Regions from separate parts of the Paenibacillus sp. QJM3NY_38 genome, predicted to be linked through region 2. Evidence: predicted binding sites of a transcription regulator. Region 2 holds the regulator's gene; each other region holds the start of a gene.
What was found. Region 2 encodes Rex, which represses fermentation and respiration genes when NADH is low (regulators of the CRP and FNR family bind a similar motif). Its sites were predicted from a motif close to TTGTGAAATATTTCACAA; they were not measured.

Region 1: AC0VZ8_RS01620 (DUF438 domain-containing protein) is a predicted target of Rex. The motif match lies at 3,673-3,690, and genes of this name have one in related genera.
Region 3: AC0VZ8_RS32045 (cytochrome ubiquinol oxidase subunit I) is a predicted target of Rex. The motif match lies at 3,542-3,559, and genes of this name have one in related genera.

The regions. Positions count from the first base shown of each region.
Region 1 is NZ_CM149665.1:338,181-344,599, forward strand. Features, by position in the region: gene AC0VZ8_RS01605 (hypothetical protein) at 113-394, opposite strand; partial or broken gene AC0VZ8_RS01610 (pectate lyase family protein) at 613-2,675, shown strand; gene AC0VZ8_RS01615 (HNH endonuclease) at 3,148-3,351, shown strand; gene AC0VZ8_RS01620 (DUF438 domain-containing protein) at 3,778-5,034, shown strand; gene AC0VZ8_RS01625 (DUF5381 family protein) at 5,298-5,777, shown strand; gene AC0VZ8_RS01630 (mechanosensitive ion channel family protein) at 5,952-6,419, shown strand, end outside.
Region 2 is NZ_CM149665.1:2,750,801-2,757,219, reverse strand. Features, by position in the region: gene AC0VZ8_RS12505 (amidohydrolase) at 1-844, opposite strand, end outside; gene AC0VZ8_RS12500 (redox-sensing transcriptional repressor Rex) at 819-1,481, opposite strand; gene dinG (ATP-dependent DNA helicase DinG) at 1,544-4,420, opposite strand; gene AC0VZ8_RS12490 (hypothetical protein) at 4,592-5,221, opposite strand; gene panD (aspartate 1-decarboxylase) at 5,342-5,725, opposite strand; gene panC (pantoate--beta-alanine ligase) at 5,718-6,419, opposite strand, start outside.
Region 3 is NZ_CM149665.1:6,897,216-6,903,634, forward strand. Features, by position in the region: gene AC0VZ8_RS32035 (ABC transporter ATP-binding protein/permease) at 1-1,054, opposite strand, end outside; gene cydB (cytochrome d ubiquinol oxidase subunit II) at 1,054-2,070, opposite strand; gene AC0VZ8_RS32045 (cytochrome ubiquinol oxidase subunit I) at 2,057-3,460, opposite strand; gene ade (adenine deaminase) at 3,748-5,550, opposite strand; purine riboswitch at 5,807-5,908, opposite strand; gene AC0VZ8_RS32055 (NAD(P)H-dependent oxidoreductase) at 6,016-6,419, opposite strand, start outside.

The DNA.
Region 1 (6,419 bases), 2.4 Mb from region 2:
TCAAATAACGCGAATCGATGGACTTCAACAATGCTGGATGGCGGTATCATAATGAGAGAATCTGTACGCTATTAATCGCTGCCGAACTGAATAACAGAGTAATACAAAAAGCTTACGCCGTTACATAACGGGTAAGCTTTAATGCGGCATGCCGTACATCCTGCCAAGCTACACGGTTCGCCTCCATAAAATCTATGCGATGCAGCCAGCCCATAGAGAGCTTTAGAAGCTCTCTCCAAAGCGACCTTAACCGGTCGCTTTTTTGTTTGCGTCCGGACGACAAGCCTGAAATATAGCCCAATCTACGTCTTGTATCTGCAGCTTTCAGCCGTTCAAGACCATCCCGGATGGATGTTGTCCAAGAGGAAGTGTCATTTCCCTGACTTATAATCATTAACTCAGAATATCGCGGAATGCGCAGGTTATAACAAAATGATTGTTTCGGAACTGCTTTCGCAGCTGATATGCTGTGGGTGAAATTCCAAAATTTGTAGATTTTAAATAAGGACATTGGTTCTGACAGACATGGTCCATAAGCGAGGGGGGTGATAAGAAAGTTCCAATTTATTGCAAGCGATTACAAAAGTGCAAGTAAAAAAAGGAGGAGATGAAATGAAGAACAACGTTGCAAAGGTAACCGGCATGGTGTTGTTGTTTTCTCTGGCGCTAGCTCTCATAGCGGGAGGATGGGTGAATAAGACAATGGTCCATGCTGCCGGTCTTTCGATTATCGGCGGCGGGGGCTGGAATGAAACGGCGTATATAGAATGGTCACCCGTGAGTAATGCGGAGGGATACAATGTCTACGTGAAACACGCCAATGCGCCGGATTCCAGCTATCAACCAATGGATAATGAGCTGATCCGACAATACCCTTCTTATTGGAGAGCGGATGCCGTAGGCCTAGCTGCCGGAAATTATGTCATGAAGGTTGAAGCCAGGCTGAGTGACGGTTCAACGGTAAGTGCCGTTTCGAATAACCTATCCGTAGCGCCGCATGATCGATCCGGATTTGCTTTTTCCTCAGACTCGCCATACGGGACAGGCTCGGGTGCCTACAATGATGACGGTACGCTTAAAGATGGTGCACAAGTTATTTATGTGACCTCCGAGACGGCGCGAACCGTAACCCTTGATGTGAAAATCAACAGCTCAGGCGGGGTTCAAACGGGCGTGGGGATCGGCGAGATTTTGACGCTAAGACAAAAAGGCTATGATACAACCCCTCTTGCGATCCGATTTATTGGAAAAGTTACCGATGACGACATGAGCGGACAACTGAATAGCAGCGGTTACCTTCAAGTAAAAGGCAAAAACGATGATTCGGAAATGAATATGACGATCGAAGGGATCGGAGACGACGCTTATGCTTATGGGTGGGGATTGCTCCTTAGATACGTAGGGAATGTAGAAGTAAGAAACCTCGGGCTCATGTTGTTTCCTGATGATGGAATTTCCATGGATACAGGAAACGTCAACGTGTGGGTGCATAATAACGATCTATTTTATGGAACCGCAGGAGGAGATGCCGACCAGGCCAAGGGCGATGGTTCAACGGATCTGAAAAAAGGATCGACCTATATTACAATCTCCTACAATCACTACTGGGATTCGGGAAAAGCGGCTTTGGTCGGTTTGAGTGAATCGGAGGAATTCTTTGTCACCTTCCACCATAACTGGTTTGATCACTCGGACTCCCGCCATCCGCGAATCCGATTGGCATCGGTTCACATCTATAATAATTTCTATGACGGAGTCTCAAAATATGGGGTCGGTGTGACAACGGGAGCTTCAGCCTTCGTGGAATCCAATTACTTTAGACATGCCAAATACCCGATGTTGAGCTCCTTGCAAGGTACCGATGCTTTAGGGGAAGGGACCTTTTCGGGCGAAGACGGAGGCGTGATTAAGGCTTATAACAATAGGATCGTAGATGCGGACAGCCTGATTTATGCAAATTCCAATACCGGAACAGCTCCGGCAAATGCAACCTCATTCGATGCATACTTGGCTTCGTCAAGAATTGAAACCGTACCAAGCTCATACAAAGCATTCGTGGGAGGAACGGCTTATAATAACTTCGATACAACCGTCGATACGGGAGTGAATAGCGCCGACATTGATAACGTGAGCGATGTAGAACAGATTGTCACCTCACAAGCCGGACGCCTGAATAACGGGGATTTCACCTGGGAATTCAATGATGCCGTTGACGACACATCCTATGCCCTCAATACAGCTCTAATGGCTAAAATAAGCAGCTACACCAGTGGGCTTGTATCCGTAGGCGGGAATTCAACCGGGCGGAGCCGGAACCAGAACCAGAACCAGAGCCGTCCACCGGAGAACAAGTTCACAACTTTACAACATCCGGATTGGCAAGCGATTTCTTCAATATTGTAGGGAATCTCTCCACAACCAAGGGAACTGCGGCGTATAACGGCTTAACGCTAACCCAATGTTTGAAAATCGAGAGTTCAACCCGCATTACCTTTACCTCTACGGAAACCGCTACATTAACATTAGTGTTTAATTCGGCAGACGGAACCAAGATCAAGATTGATGGAACGAGTTATCCCATGACGAATGGTATGGTCAGTGTGCCACTTGCTCCAGGAGCGCATACGATTACAAAAGATCATACGACGAATCTCTTTTATATGGAGTTGGAGTAGAGCAGGGCAGGGTTTGTGCTCCCGCGCGTCTCTCATACGAATATAAAAAGCGACCGTGATTTCGGTCGCTTTTTATATTTTATCTGTTGATGTTATCTTCGGGCAGGGGTTCGACTCCCCTCGCCTTTACCATGATGAACATCATCCGCATGAGGATGGTGTTTTTGTTTTATATTAATACTATAGGTTAAAGTATTATGTCGTACAGATGGAGTGAAATCGATGAGTCGTACCCGTGATGGAGAGGAACCATTGATAACGGTACTCAATATGGATGGTCAACAACTGACACCATGTTTGCCCCATCGGGCTTGGCGGGAAGTTGAGCGATCGCGAAGCTGTCTGGGTTGATGAGCAGACGATCCAATTGCTTTATAATCCGTTCTTATTTCGGGACTATCGCAAAGCTGCACTGAAACGAGATCATCACACTTGTTTGTGGTGCGGACAACACGCGACGACAGTGGACCATATGATCCCCTCAAGCAAAGGCGGCTCGGATCTTCCGCACAACCTGATCGCTTCATGCAGCGAATGCAATACGAAGCGAGGAAACCGTTCTGCATTGTCCTTTCTCAAAGAAAACGCACACGCTGTTCCAAATCTTATGAAGCTTAGCTTGCGTATCTTTATAGCTAAATACAGACATCGTCAATTGAAAAAAAGAGGCACTTAAGTAAAGGCTTAGAATTGTTGTTTTGACCGACCGAAGTTTATGCAGAAATCGTGACGTGCTCATTCATTTTGCCGACATTTCATGGTGGCCACTCGGATGAAAAGATGTGGTAATGTCCCGGTCAGAGTTAGGCTCCCTCAGTCTCTCATACCGTTATTGAAGCGGCCGTATTTCGGTCGCTTTTCTGTTAGGAAGCGAACAATTCGGACTCGACAGCGTGCAGAAACACCCAGAATACAAGGTGTGTGGGAAGAAGGAGAACTTTCGAAGAACCGGGATCATTCTTTTCATCCTTCCTTAGTCATTGAATGTTCATTCTCTTTGTGCTTTTAATCACAAGCCGTGGAGCATGAGGATGCTAGTTTAGAGATGTAAATAGAATCGAACTTCATCTTTATATATTGAAACAAAACAGAGGTGATGAACATGAGTGAACTCATTAATAACCGTGAGGAAGGAATTTCTGCTCATCGAACGGCCCGTATCCATTTGCTCAAGGAAATCATTAAAGAGCTGCACCATGGAAAAAGCGTGGAGGAAGTGAAGTCAAAATTCAATCAAGCTGTAGGCGAAATATCGGTTGATGAGATTTCGGAGCTGGAGCAAGTACTGATGCAGGAGGAAGGAATACCGGTAACCGAAGTACAGCGACTGTGCAGCGTGCATGCTGCGGTATTCAAAGGTTCCATCCAAGACATTCACAGAGCTCATCAATCCGAAGAGCAGCCTGGACATCCTGTGTTTACGTTTAAGAGGGAGAACCAGGAAATCGATCGACTGGCAAATTTCAAAATCGCGCTGCATCTGGATCAATTTCTGAAGGATCAAGGGGAGGCCAATCGCCTCAAATTGCTGGAGGATTTCAGTCTCCTCTATGATGTAGACAAACACTACAGCCGCAAAGAGAATTTGCTCTTTCCATTTCTCGAGAAATACGGAATTTATGGACCAACCAAGGTGATGTGGGCAGTCGATGACGGTATCCGAATGGGAATAAAAGAAGTGAAAGCCAAACTCACTGATTTTGAGGGCAATGCGCAGAGCGTAGTGGACCTTGCCAAACGCGTCTTAAATGAAGTAACAGAAATGATCTATAAAGAGGAACATATTTTATTGCCAATGGCTCTGGAGAAGTTGACGGAAGATGAATGGCTTCAAATTGCTGCCCAAAGCGAAGAAGTCGGTTATTGCTTGGTTGCGCCGGATCAACCATGGATTCCTGAAAGGGCAGCTGAACCTGGCGCAGATCAGGGATTGGGGTCTTCTCCGCTGCAAGAAGGATACATCCGGATGAGTACAGGCATTTTATCGGTCAAACAGATGGAATCCATCTTAAATCATTTACCGGTCGACCTAACCTTTATTGATGAACATGATATCGTTCGATATTTTTCACTGGGCAAAGAACGAATCTTCGTTCGTACCAAAGCGGTGATCGGCCGAAGTGTTCAGAACTGCCATCCTCCGCAAAGCGTTCATGTCGTCAATCAGCTGCTTGCTGATTTCAAAGCAGGTGTCAAAGATGCAGAGGATTTCTGGATCCCGGTTAAAGATAAATTTGTCTACATTCGTTATTTTGCCGTAAGGGATGAAGAAGGAAACTACTTAGGCACGCTGGAATTCACTCAAAACATTAAGCCGATCCAGGAGCTCACCGGTCAAAAAAGGATCCTCTCACCGTAAGTTTCGTATGTTCAATTCAGTCAAAATGGGATCCGGCGAACCGTGGTTTCTAACAGCCACGCTTTGCCATCATACATACTAAAAGGGGCTGTCTCAAAGGTCATCGTAAATGACGGAGACAAGGCCTCTTTTTCATCTAGCCAAACAAAAAGAAACGGCTCTTTGATACAATAGAGGTATCACCACGGCAAAGCTCAAGCGGTCGAAAGTGGAGTTAGCTGGATTAAAGGACTGTTCAAATCATTTTAAAAAGGCGCTAAATCATGAACGGGATATCGTATCGAAAATCCGTGGCATGGGGCAAAGCACTTGGTAGTTTATTGTTTGTGCTGGCCTGCCTGTTTCTGCTGTACGCGGCCTTTATTCTGGATACTTCCTTTATCCGTAAGTTTTTTTGTATCACATCAGCCATAATAGGGATTCCGTTTTTTGGAGGATATCTGGTTGTCAGCTTGCCAAGGGCCCTGAAATCAGACACGCAGCTCATCACCTACGATCAAAATTCAATTTCAGATGGAACGCGGACCATGGCCTGGACGGAGATTACAAGTGTCAGCTATAGCGGCCCTTCCATTCGGAAGTGGCTGCTTCCGAAATTTCCTGTGCTGATTTTTCATTTGAACAACAGAGAGATCTGGACTGTGAATACGTATTATTTGTTGACCGATACCGAAATTCAGTCTGTCATGAAGCGCCTGCGAGGGTTGATCAGCCGTAACGGAAAGGAAACGAAACGGATTTGATCGAATCAGACCAAGAGAGCACCCTTTCGGTGCTCTTTTTTTGTTTTTCAAACAGACCGTCTTACACCAAGCATCTTCCAAATCAACCCAGCGATGTCTGATTCTGAACTTTGCGCAGTACTAGAATCTCCTCTATAATAATAGGCTAATCTTAAACTGCGTCAGGAGGAAACAATGGACTTTATCAAAAATCAACTAGACGGATATGGCATGAGCGAACAAACCATTGGATATCTCTCGAATATGATCATGGTCGTTTTTATCGCGGTGATCTCCATACTGGCCAATTTTATTACCAAAAAAATCGTGCTGAAGACGATTATTCATATCGTCAACAACAATCGGTACACATGGGACAATATCATCGTGGAGAAAAAAGTGTTCCACAAGCTGTCGCATCTTGTGCCGGCAATCATTATTTATTTTTCGGCGTCCATCTTTCCGGCGTACCAAATTCTGATTGAAAAAGCGGCCATGACGTACATGATTATCGTCACCATCACGGTGTTGAATGCGCTGCTTAATGCTTTTGATGACATTTATCGTTCATTTGAAGTTTCCAAGATCCGACCGATTAAGGGATACATTCAGGTGGTGAAAATCGTTCTGTTCATCATCGGCGGCATTGTGGTGATCTCGAAC
Region 2 (6,419 bases):
TGGCAAGCTTCAAATTGCTGCCTGGATTATGCGAAACCATAACTTGATGTTTGGCCAGAATTTCGATTTCTTCATCGGTTAGATGGACGGCATGCGCAAGCAGCGTTGGACGGGAGAACATGCCAAGCTTCTCTAGATGGGCAACAGGGCGAAGTCCGTAGTCATTTACATTCTGAGCGACTTCCGTTTCCGTTTCGGACATATGCGTATGCAAAGGCAAATTCAAATCATGTGATGCTTGCACGAATTTTTCGATGAAATCCGGCGGGCACGTATAGGGTGCATGCGGTGAGATCATCGTCGTAATCCTACCGTCAGCCTGACCATGCCAGTCTTTCGCGAATGCAACCGCCTCATCCAGCTTCTGCTGCTGCACCTCAGGCGGACATAATCCGATGACACCGCGTGTCAGAACGCCGCGCATGCCTGAGTCCTCCACTACCTTTGCAACCTGATCCATATGATCATACATATCCACAAATGTCGTGGTTCCGCCTTTGATCATCTCCAGCACGGAGAGTGAGGTTCCCCAGTATACATCGTCGGCCGTGAATTTGGCTTCCATCGGCCACATTTTTTCCTGAAGCCATACCTGTAGTGCCAGATCGTCGCCATACCCGCGAAGAAGCGACATGGCCGCATGTCCGTGCGTGTTCACCAATCCAGGCAGGAAAAACAGATGGGTTCCGTCGATGATTTCTGTTCCCTCTTGGACAGTCGGCTCTTCTTCACCCAGGTAGGTGATCCGGTCGTTCTCCACGACCATATATCCGCGTAACACGGATCTGCCTTCCTCTAGTACCGCAAACGTTCCGTTTTTAACCATCCACTTCGTTGTCGTCATGTGCATCCTCCTTGCCGTTATCCAAATAATAGGCCAAACTCTGCAAATCCGTAGTAAAATCTGCCGTATGAATCCGGATATGGGCTGGAGCTTTCAGGATGGTCGGTGCAAAATTCAGGATAGCCTCGATGCCTGCCGCGATAAGTTGATTCGCTACATTCTGCGCCTCAAAATCCGGAACGGTGATAATCCCGATACGAATGCCGTACTCATGAACCGTCTTCTCCAGCTCCTCCATCGGCTGTACGACCAAATTGTTAATTTTCATACCAACTTTGGGAGAATACGAATCGAAAACCGCCACAATCTTCATATTGTCCTTCAGAAATGCATTGTAATTCGATAATGCATGTCCAAGATTACCGGCCCCAATCAATGCGACATTGATCTTCTGGTCCAGCTTTAGAATCTGGCGAATTTTCTCGATCAGATAAGATACGTCATATCCGATCCCTTTCCGTCCAAAATCACCGAAATACGCTAGGTCCTTACGAATTTGAGCAGGATTGAGGTCCAGTTTCTGCCCCAGTTCCTGGGAGGAAACCGTGGAGACCTCCCTTTTCTGAAGCTCATTCAAATAGCGCAAGTATACAGGTAATCTGCGGACCACGGCTTCCGAAATTTTTTCCGATTTCATGCATGCTCCCCCTAATAATAGGTTAATAACTACATTTGTTTGTGCTCGTTCATGGTTTCACTTTATTCAGCTTGGTTCTCTATGCCTGCCTCTTCCTGCAGCCATTCCGAAATTCGGGGAACGATCCCCTCTGTCGGCATGTGCTCCATCTTCGGTCCAGGCAAGGAATATAAGAAATACTTCCCATAATAGGATTCAATGACCCGAGTATCGTAGACGATGACAATCCCCTTATCCTGCGCGGTCCGTACCAGTCGGCCAAATCCCTGTTTGAAGCGAATGACCGCTTGCGGAACCGAAAGCTTCATAAACGGGTTCTTCTTCTGCTGCTGCAGAAGCTCGCTCTTGGCTTCGACCAGAGGGTGATTCGGCGGTTGGAACGGCAGCCGGACGATGGCGAGGCAGGTGAGCGCCTCACCGGGTATATCTACTCCTTCCCAGAAGGAGCTGGTGCCCAGCAGAACCGAAGCGCTGCTATCCTGGAATCTCCGGATTAACTTGGTACGGCTGGTTCCGTCCATCCCTTGTCCCAGTACCGTAATATCGCTGGATCCCAGCGCCTCCTTCAAGGGCTCATGCACCTGACGCAGCATGCGGTACGAGGTGAACAGGACAAGCATGCGACCATGCGTTGCGATGGCCGTATCAGCCAATGATTGCACAAGTGTATTCACAAAGAGTGCATCCCCGACCGAGCCCTTCACGCTCGGAAAATCGCGCGGCACAACAAGGAGAGCTTGCTCCCTGTAATTAAACGGGGACGGCAGCAGGACCGTATTCAGGTTGCCGTTATCTGCCGCTTCCTGAAGACCCAAATTCTCGATCATGAACTGAAACGATTTGTCCACCGACAAGGTCGCCGATGTCAGGATCACGCTTTGTTTTTTGTCAAAAAACAATTCCTTTAAGTGGGTGCTGACATCGACGGGCACCGCATAAAGCTGCAGCGATTTGCCGCGGAAGTTGCCGTTCGCCTCCATCCAGTATACCGTACCCTCATCGTTCAGCGACATGAAGGTCCTCAGGACCTCGCGGTGTGCCGCCAGGTCCTTAAACAGACCCGATAGGTCTGTTAACAGACTGTCCGCGCTGTAGTCGTCCAGATCTTCCTTCATTTCGGCAATCAGCTTATCACCCTTGCGAACGACATCGCCCAGCGTCAGATGAATTTGATGCTCCAGCTCAGCCAGCGAATTCCAATCCTTCGGCTTCTTCAGAGGCGATAAGCGAAGCGAGAATTGACCGGCATCCCCCGGAGTCGCGTCTCCGCGCTCCGGAAGCAGTCCGAACAATTGATCGCTGAGCCGGTCCCAATTCTCTTTGACGGTGATCAGATCCGGATAAATCCGGTCGATGACGGAAGACCACTCGACAGCCTTCTCATGGGATGACGCTTGCAGCAGCTGGCGAAGAGCCGGAAGCTGACCGCTGCGGCTGTCTTTGTACATACGGGTCAACGTGTGGACAACCGAAAAATATTTCATCTGCAAGCCAAGGTGCTTGCCGGCGACGTCCTCCAGATGATGCGCTTCATCGATGACGAGACGGTCATAACTAGGAAGCAGCTGGTGATTCGCTTTCACGTCGGTGAACAGCTTCGAATGGTTCGTAATGACAACATCCGCGATGCCCGCTTCATGTTTGGCCCTGTGATAATAACATTTGCGGAACCATGGGCAGGCACGGCCCAGGCAGGAATCCGAATCACTGGAAATGGTCTCCCAGAAATCCCCTCCGCGACCGCCAAGGTTCAGCTCCTCATCATCCCCGTTCTCCGTCTGGGTCAGCCAGACCAGCATCTGCGCCGCGGTGATCACATCTTCCTTCGGGGTATGAAAATCTCTTCTATTTATTTTATGTTCAAATTTTCTCAAACACAAATAATGGCCTCTTCCCTTGAAAATAGCCGCTTTAAAAGGAAAAGGAACAACCTGGGTGAGCAGGGGAATATCCCGGTCACGCAGCTGTTCTTGAAGGTTGATCGTATGCGTGCTCACCATAACCTTCTGTTCCTGCTTCACGCTTTGATAAATCGACGGCAGCAAATACCCGAGGGATTTGCCTGTTCCCGTGCCGGCTTCGATCAATAGATGTTTATTGTTATCGAGTGCCTGCATCACTTCCTGGAACATCATGTCCTGGGCATCCCTGCTCTCGTAATGAGGCAGCGTTTCCTTTAGACGTTCACGGACATCATTCATGTATTGCTCAAAGCTTACATCAGCCAAGGGATTAGGCGCCGTCTCATCCCTGGCAGGAGCAATATCGTTCCAATCGTCAACAGCCAGGGCGAATTGACGATAGTACGTATGGGTGTCTCCGGCTTGTACTGCCTGGAGCTCCCTGTCGGCACGGATGCCGTCAAAGAACCAGGCCAAGTCGCTGTCCTCGTCGGCAAACAGGTCGCTTAACCGCTGCACGGTAAGCAGTGGAAGCTCATCGATCTCCTCCAGGCATTTCAGCAGCGCATAGGCTGTGGCAAGTGCATCGCTGTCCGCCTGATGCGGACGGTCATGCTCCAGGCCGAAATGAGAGGACACCATCCCAAGCTGATAAGAAGGCAGCGAGGGAAAACATATTTTTAAGAAGTGCATCGTATCTAGAATTCGGCCGCTGAACGGTAAATAGCCGCAGCGATCGAGTGCATTCTGCAAAAAGTTAAAATCAAAAGCGACATTGTGCCCAACCAATACAACATCGTCGAGCATGGGCACGAGTTCCATCATCATTTCTTCCAATGACGGAGCATCCGCTACATCACTGTCGGAAATGCCGGTCAAACCGGTAATAAAAGGAGGGATCGGAATCCCGGGATTGACATAGGTGCCGTATACGCGGGAGATGCTTCGATCCTCTTCGATGATGGCCAGTCCAACCTGAATGATCTCATCTGCTGACTGGTTGCCCGTGGTTTCAAAATCCAATACGGCAAATTTCATTTCGATAAAATCCCTTTCCTCCAGACTAATTAACAGCATACCAGAAGTTGCGGGATTTGAACATTCCGGGTAAAAAATCCCCGCTCTCCTCCGTAAGCTCCATACGGCAAAAAGCGATACCAAAGTCTCAAGGATGAGCTCTGACATCGCTTCTTGTTTTAGCTTGATTTTTTACAGCAAAGAGATCAATTGGCTGCCGTACTGGAGTTCCCCGCGATTCTGCTTGCAGACCTCCAAATTGATAATGGGGTCAGGAAGCGTCGGGTCGCTGTGAATCGCCAGTGCGAAATGCTCCTCTGCCTTCCCTTGCTGTCCATTCAACACCTCGATGCATCCAAGCGCATTGTAAATCATCGCCCGCATCTTCTTGTTGTCTGCCAGGGGCAGGATGGACACCAATACATCGGATGCCGGTATGGTTTGCCCCAAATAAAGATGGGACATCGCAATATACAGCTTGATCAGAAGGCTATCCGGAAATACGGTGGCGGCCGCCTCAAACTGCTGTATGGCCGGCTGGAACATCAACAACTTGTAATAACCTTGACCGCGAATAAATGCATCAAGCTGCAATTCAGGCGCTTCGGTCGGTGGAAAAACAGGAGGCGAGGCGGCACTCTCGCGGAAGATGGCCATCTTCTCTTCAAAATGGAGCCATTCCTCGATAATGCCCTCGCTCATGCTTTTGAGCATGTTCCAGTTTTGTACCAGCGCCTGTTTTTGGGGACCTTGAGCAGAAGGGTAATGCTTCACAATTTCATCTAACATGTTGTTCATTTCAGCGAATACATGTTGAAACATAGCTGCATCCCACCCTTAGCGGAAAAATGAGATCAGTGCGTCGACCTGAACTCATTTTCTGTAGAAGACGGTCTTTTCATCCCTTTAAGGTCCCGACACATTTTGGTTCTTAGAAGACCTTTAGAGAACCGCGGCGTGTACCTCACGGTATTCCGTGTTTACCGGCTTATTCAATTCGTCAACGATCACGACCGTTGGGGTGTGGTTGTCGTATTCCTCTTTGGACATCATGGCGTAAGAAATGATGATGACGTTGTCGCCAGGCTGTACAAGCCTTGCAGCTGCCCCGTTCAGGCAAATCACGCCGCTGCCGCGTTCGCCTTTGATCACGTACGTTTCCAAACGGGCGCCATTGTTATTGTTCACGATTTGAACTTTTTCATTCTCCAGAAGATCTGCAGCCTCCATTAGATCCTCATCAATGGTAATGCTGCCCACATAGTTCAGATTGGCTTCCGTCACCGTCGCGCGGTGGATTTTGGATTTCATCATTGTTCTAAACATGGGATCCCCCTACTTTTGGTTGAAGTAACGCATTGTCAATGAGGCGGGTACGGCCAAATCGTACGGCCAGCGCCATAATGACGGTTCTGCCTTCATCCACAATGCGATATGAATCTTCCACAGGAACAAGTTCCGGGAAAGTGAGCAATTCTGCATAATCAATGTCTGCGAGCAGGGACCGGGATATGTAATCCCGAAGAAACGCACGGATCTCTCCTGCCGTCGTCGCTTGTCCCTGCCGGATTGCCTCCTGAGCCGTCCGTAATGAGCCCGACAGCACAAGTGCCTGTTCCCGCTCTTCCGGCTTCAAATACACATTGCGCGAGCTTAGAGCAAGGCCGTCAGCTTCGCGAATGATCGGACAAGGCACGATGGTCACGTCCATGTTCAGGTCCTGTACCATTTGCTCAATCACGGCCACCTGCTGGGCATCCTTCATGCCGAAGAAAGCATAGTCAGGTTTTACGATATTAAACAATTTATTAACAACCGTGGTAACACCGTCAAAATGCCCGGGACGGGAGGCCCCGCACAACAATGACGTAATGTCCGATACGGCAATCTTCGTTTTGGTCGGCTGGGGATACATTTCCTGAACCGTTGGAATAAAAACCACATTCACCCCTTCGGATTCCGCCAACGCCAGATCGCGTGCCTCATCCCGAGGGTAGGTCTCATAATCCTCACCCGGTCC
Region 3 (6,419 bases), 3.1 Mb from region 2:
CCATCGTTCCTGCCGCCAGGGTTTCAAGCGCTCCAGTTGGCCCGAATGGACCCGCTCCATTGACCGAACCCTCCGCAGCAACAGAACCCGGGATTCCACCCAAATGCCCCTTTCGGGCCTCCCGAATCATGGATTGCATCGCTTCCCCTGCCTGCTTGCCGTCCAGCGTGGCATGAAAGTCCGCCCCGACCATGCGCACCGGCAGGAAATACTCCGGTGCTAGGATCAGGATGAGCAGCGCGGGCAGCAGCTCCAGGCTGCCGTTAATGAGGCGCAAGCCCAGGTTTACTGCAACAGATGCCACGGACAGCATCGTAAAGAAATCCAGTGCGAAGGACGACAGAAACGCCACGCGCAGCGTCCGCATGGTAGCTGCACGATATCCCTCGCTGACCTGCTGTATGCTCTCACTGTGCTTGCGGCTCTGTCCCAGAAACTTCAGGGTAGTGAGACCTCTAAGCGAATCTACAAAATGATTGGACAGCATTCGGTAGGAATCCAGCTGCCGCTCGGTCTGCTTTCTCGCGGCAAGCCCCACGAGGATGAGGAAGACGATCAGGATCGGCATGGTCACCAGCAGAATAATGCCCGATATCCGGTCCGTCATGAACACGTACAGCCATACCAGAGCCGGGGTAATGCCCGCCCCCATCATCCGCGGTATGGTCAGCTCCGCGTATTTGCGGAACTTGCCGATGCCCTCCAGCACAAGCGTAACCACATTGCCCGTTCCTTCCGACCGGACAAAGGACGGTCCGTACCGAAACAGCTCATCCAGCAGCTGCTTCCTCAGGCTCGTGCCCGTCTCCTCCGCAAAGCGCTGTGCGATTCCTTGCTGCACAGCCGAGATCCCGTGGCGTGCCAGAAATGCAAGCAGGAACAAGGCAATGGTCTCCCCCTGCTCCTGCAGCGTTGATCCCGCAAACAGGGCGGATACGGCTCCCGCCAGCCATTTGGCTTGCAGAAGGATGGCCATGCTCTGTGCCAGGGTACATACGGCGACAAGGAAGAATACCGTCTTGGCGCCTTTGTATCCCAGCAGATCTTTTCCCATCAGTACTCCAAATGCTCCTTCTCATGTACCCGTTTGTGGAAAACGAAGTAACTCCAAATTTGATAGCCCAAAACAAACGGCAGCAGCGATACGGCCACAATCGTCATAATCTTGAGGGAATACGGTCCGGAGGCCGCATTATAAATAGTCAGGTCAAATGCGGAATTGATGGAACTGACCATCACGCGCGGGAACAAGCCCACGAACACGGACGTTACCAGCAGGGCGATAACCGCCCCGGTCATCCCGAAAGCCCAGCCGTCCCGCTTGATGTTCATGAAATATCCGCCCAGCAGGAATGCGAGCAAAGCCAGCACCAGCAGCACGGTTAACACCACGCCACGCTTCTCGAAGATATCGGTCATGAAATACGTCATCACCCCGAATACCACGAACAGGGCCGCTACGGGAAGCAGGAGTCTCCGGGCCATACGGCGCGCCCGTTCCTGAAGATCCCCCATCGTGCGCAGTGTTGTAAACATCAAGCCATGCAGCAGGCAGAGCATCACCATCGTCAGTCCGCCAACCACAGTATAGCCATTCACAACATCAAACAATCCGGCATGCAGCTGCATCTCCTCGTTAATGGGGAGCCCCTGAATCAGGCAGGCAAAAACAACGCCGAGCAGGAATGGCGGAAGCACGCTGCCGGTGAAGATCGCACCGTCCCACACCCGTTTCCAGCGAACATCGCCCACCTTGCCGCGGAATTCAAAGGCCACCCCGCGTCCGATCAAGGCCAGCAGAAGAAAGACAAGCGGAATGTAGAAGCCGCTGAACAGCGTCGCATACCAGTTCGGGAAAGCGGCGAACATGGCGCCGCCCGCCGTCAGCAGCCAGACCTCGTTGGCGTCCCAGAACGGGCCGATCGAGTTGATCAGCACCCGGCGCTGGGTATCATTTTTGGCCAGCAGCTGCGTGGACATCCCGACCCCGAAGTCGAAGCCCTCCAAGAAGAAGAACCCGATAAACAATACGGCAACGAGCACAAACCACAGTTCGTTAAGAGACAGCATTGTAGCCCTCCTTATTAAACGGATCGCTTGCGTGGTGGTCCTCTTCCTCCGCCGCATACGGTCCTTTCTTAATGACTTTGATAAATAGATACGCCATAACGGCTGCCAGCACCGCATAAATGGCAGTAAACATGATCAGCGAGAATAAGATCGAGCCTGCGCTGACGTTCGGTGAAACACTGTTCTCCGTGGTAATCAGTCCGAATACCGTCCAAGGCTGGCGTCCGATCTCCGTCATAATCCATCCCGACGTATTGGCGATGAACGGCAGCGAAATGCCCAGCAGCATCAGTCTGAGGAACCACTTGCCGGCCTTCTCGACCTTTTTGCGCAGCATCAGCCACGCTCCGTACAATCCCAGCAGAATCATGACGCTGCCGGCGGCCACCATAATCCGGAAGCTCCAGAATGTTGTGCGCACGGGAGGGATATAATCTCCAGGACCATATTGCTGTTCGTACTGCGCCTGCAGCTCCTTCATCCCGATGACTTCACCGGAAAACTTGCTGTAGGACAAAAAGCTGAGCAAATACGGGATTTTAAACTCCATCGTGTTCTCCTGCTTATCCGGATCGATGGCCGCAATGACCGTCCAAGGCGCTGGATCATCGCTCGTTTCCCACAGGCTCTCCGCAGCGGCCATCTTCATCGGCTGCGTATCCACCAGATACTGCGCCTGCTGGTGGCCGAATACCGCAACCAGAATGGAGGTGATGAGCCCAATCATGATGGCGATGTGAAATGATTTCTTAAAGAAATCTAAATCCTGCTTCTTCATCAGCTTGTAGGCACTCACACCTGCAACGAGGAACGCCCCGGTTGCCAGTGCCCCGAAGATCGTGTGCGGGAACTCCACCAACAGCTGACCGTTTGTAATCAGTGCCAAAAAATCATTCATCTCCGCCCGCCCATTATTCATCTCGAATCCGACGGGACGCTGCATGAACGAATTCGCTGCCAGAATCCAGAATGCGGACATCAGGGTGCCGAAGGACACCAGCCAGATACTAAGCAGATGGACTTTCTTCGATAACCGGTCCCAGCCGAATATCCACAGCCCGATAAACGTCGACTCGAGGAAAAACGCCAGCAACGCTTCAATGGCAAGCGGTGCGCCAAATACGTCGCCGACAAACCTTGAGTAATCCGACCAGTTCATGCCGAACTGGAATTCCTGCAGAATCCCTGTCACAACCCCGACCGCAAAGTTAATCAGGAACAGCTTTCCCCAGAACTTGGCCATTTTCTTGTAGACTTCCTGACCTTTAACAACATACATCGTCTCCATGATGGCAATCAGAAACGCCAATCCGATGGACAACGGTACGAAAATAAAGTGAAAAATGGTTGTCGATGCGAATTGAATTCGCGCCAGCATAACCGGATCCATATCAGATACCCCTTCCTTTAGCTCACGTGATCACTTCAAATTTGATTCTTTTTGTATTGTCGCAGACCACGCCCTAAAGGATTGTGATAAACATCACAATATCAGGATAGAAACCGGGGCAAAAAGTTATAAATTTGTGACGAAAATCACTAAGTGAACTGCGATTTTGTGCTCATCGAGGAATATGGAACGGTTCGCTGTCTCTGCTCGCATTTTAAAACCCTGTATTTACACTACAAAAAAGCAGGTTCGCCATCAGGCCAACCTGCTTCGATATATCTGCACCCTTATTGAACCGCGCCAATCTCGGTCTCGATGAGCTTGAATTCCGTTACGTCCGCGATCCCGCGATTGGTAATGCGAATTTCCGGAATCACCGGCAGCGCAATGAGCGAGAAGGTCATGAACGGGGCATGAATGAAGCATCCGAGCTCCTTCCAAGCCTCCTCCAGTGCTGCGACTTCCTCCGCTACGATCTCAACCGGACGGTCCGCCAGCAAACCGGCAATCGGCATCGCCACCTTCGCCAGCACCCTGCCGTCCCTTACCACGATCATGCCGCCTCCGCACGCTGCCAGCTCATTTGCGGCGAGTGCCATATCCTCGGCATTCGTGCCCATCACCAGCAGATTGTGACTGTCGTGCGCTACCGTGGACGCAACCGCGCCGGACTTGAGTCCGAAGCCGCTCGCAAAACCGAGCGAGATTTGCCCGGTTGCGCTGTGGCGCTCGATGCATGCCAGCTGAACCACGTCTTGATTCAGGTCCGGCTGGATGACGCCCTGCTCCACGGAGAGCACCGCGGTCATTTTGGCGGTACGGGCGCTGTTCTCGATGACGCGCACCACATTCACTTCCGTGCGCGTTGCATTGAATTTGCTGCGCAGCAGAAAGTCGTCCGCAGTAAGCGGACGCTGCAGCTGGACCGAGTTAAAGGCTTTTTCCGGGTATTGATATACCGGGAACGCCTTCACGAGTCGGCCGTTCTCTGCAACCACTTCGCCATCCGTGATCACGACCGAAGGCACCATGCTCAACAGATCATCAATCAGCAAAATATCCGCCGTTTTGCCAGGTGAAATGCTGCCAAGCTCCATGTCCATCCCGAAATAACGAGCGACGTTGATCGTTCCCAGCTGGATCGCCGTAACCGGGTCCACGCCCTCTTCCATGGCGCGGCGGACCACATGGTTCATATGTCCGAGTCTCAGCAGCGTCTGCGGATACACATCATCCGTAACCAGAGAAATATTGTCTGTACGCACCTTATCTTCCGTTATGACCTTAACCACTTCCTTCACATCCTGCCATGCCGAACCCTCGCGGATCATCAGATGCATACCGAGGCGAACCTTCTCCAAAGCCTGCTCCCGGGTTACCGTCTCATGGTCGGAGCTTACGCCTGTTGCCATATATGCCTGCAGCATCCGGTCATCCTCTGCCGGAAAATGCCCCGTCACCGTCTTGCCTGCACGCAGCGTGGCTTCGATCTCCCCGCTCATGGTCGGATCGCCATACACGACGCCCGGGAAATTCATCACTTCGCCAAGCCCGGCAACACCGGGCCATGTCAGTCCTTCCTCAATGTCGGCTACGCCCAGCTGCGCCCCGGCATCCTCCAGATCGAAGGTTGACGGCACACACGAAGGAACGGTGGTGAACACCTTCATCGGCAGCTGCTGCCCTTCCTCATGCATCCAGCGCACGCCCTCCATGCCGAATACGTTGGCAATCTCATGGGGATCCATATAAACCCCGGTCGTTCCGCTAACGATAGCCGCCTTGGCAAACTCGGTCACGGTGAGCATTGTGCTCTCCACATGCATATGACCGTCAAGCAGGCCCGGCGAGATATATCGGCCATTCGCTTCAATAACCCGAGTCCCCTCCCCGATCGTGTGATCCGCGTTGCCGATATAAGCAATGCGTCCGGAGGCCATGGCCACGTCCACTCGCTCCTGAAGCTCGCCTGTAAACACATTTACCAGCGTGCCGCTCTTGATGACCAGGTCGGCGGGCTCCTGTCCTAAGGCAACCTTCCCCAACTGCCGGCTGACCTCGTATCGTTTCTGTCTCTGGATTGAACTCATGATGATTGCACGCTCCCCTTTTTTAAATGAACGGTAAGAATACAAAATCGATCCGCTGTATAACACGCCAAACACCCCGGGCAGCGTATCTGCCCGGGGTGCCTGTACTTATATCCATAGAGGAAGAGAAGTCCCGTGCATCAGCAATGGTATGCTATCTAGTCTGCACATCACCTCATCTGTTAAAACCTGCCGGATTCCAATTCAGATGATTTTCCAGCACGGCTTCCATCATTGCGGAGCTTTAGCTGGGTGGTGGGATTCTCAACCTTCATGTAGTCAAGTCATTTACGGTAACCTGGTAGAAACGCCTGGGCCCTATTCCCCGGCATATACATCAAGATTTGATTTTGAAACATGACCCATTCAATTCTTTGGTCGTTTCATTTGTTGTATGAATTATAATCCTCCTGCCCGAGAAGTCAAGCCATTGGAAGGAACTGTACATCACACACCCTGCCAGCTTTAGGCTAATTTCCGTCCCATTCTGAGTACACGCTCAAGCCATTGCTTTCTTGCCACTTCAGGCATTTTGCGAAGCTGCGTAATGTTCGTGGCACGCACGCTGCCTACGCCGCAAAACTTCAGAATGGAATGTTTCATCATTTGATGCCCCGGCTGGCCGAGATAGAAACGGTAGTAGACGTACGGCGAATCCATCGTGACGATGAGACGGGCCGTTTTCCCTTTGAGCAGCTGCTCGGGCAAGGGCGAGTTCTTGCGGTACTTAAAGGCAAAGCCCGGCAGAAACACCCGGTCGATGAACCCTTTGAGCAGCGCCGGCATGCCTCCCCACCAATTCGGGTACACAAACACCAGGTGATCCGCCCAAGAGATCAGTTCCTGCGCTTTTTGCAAATCCGGCTCCA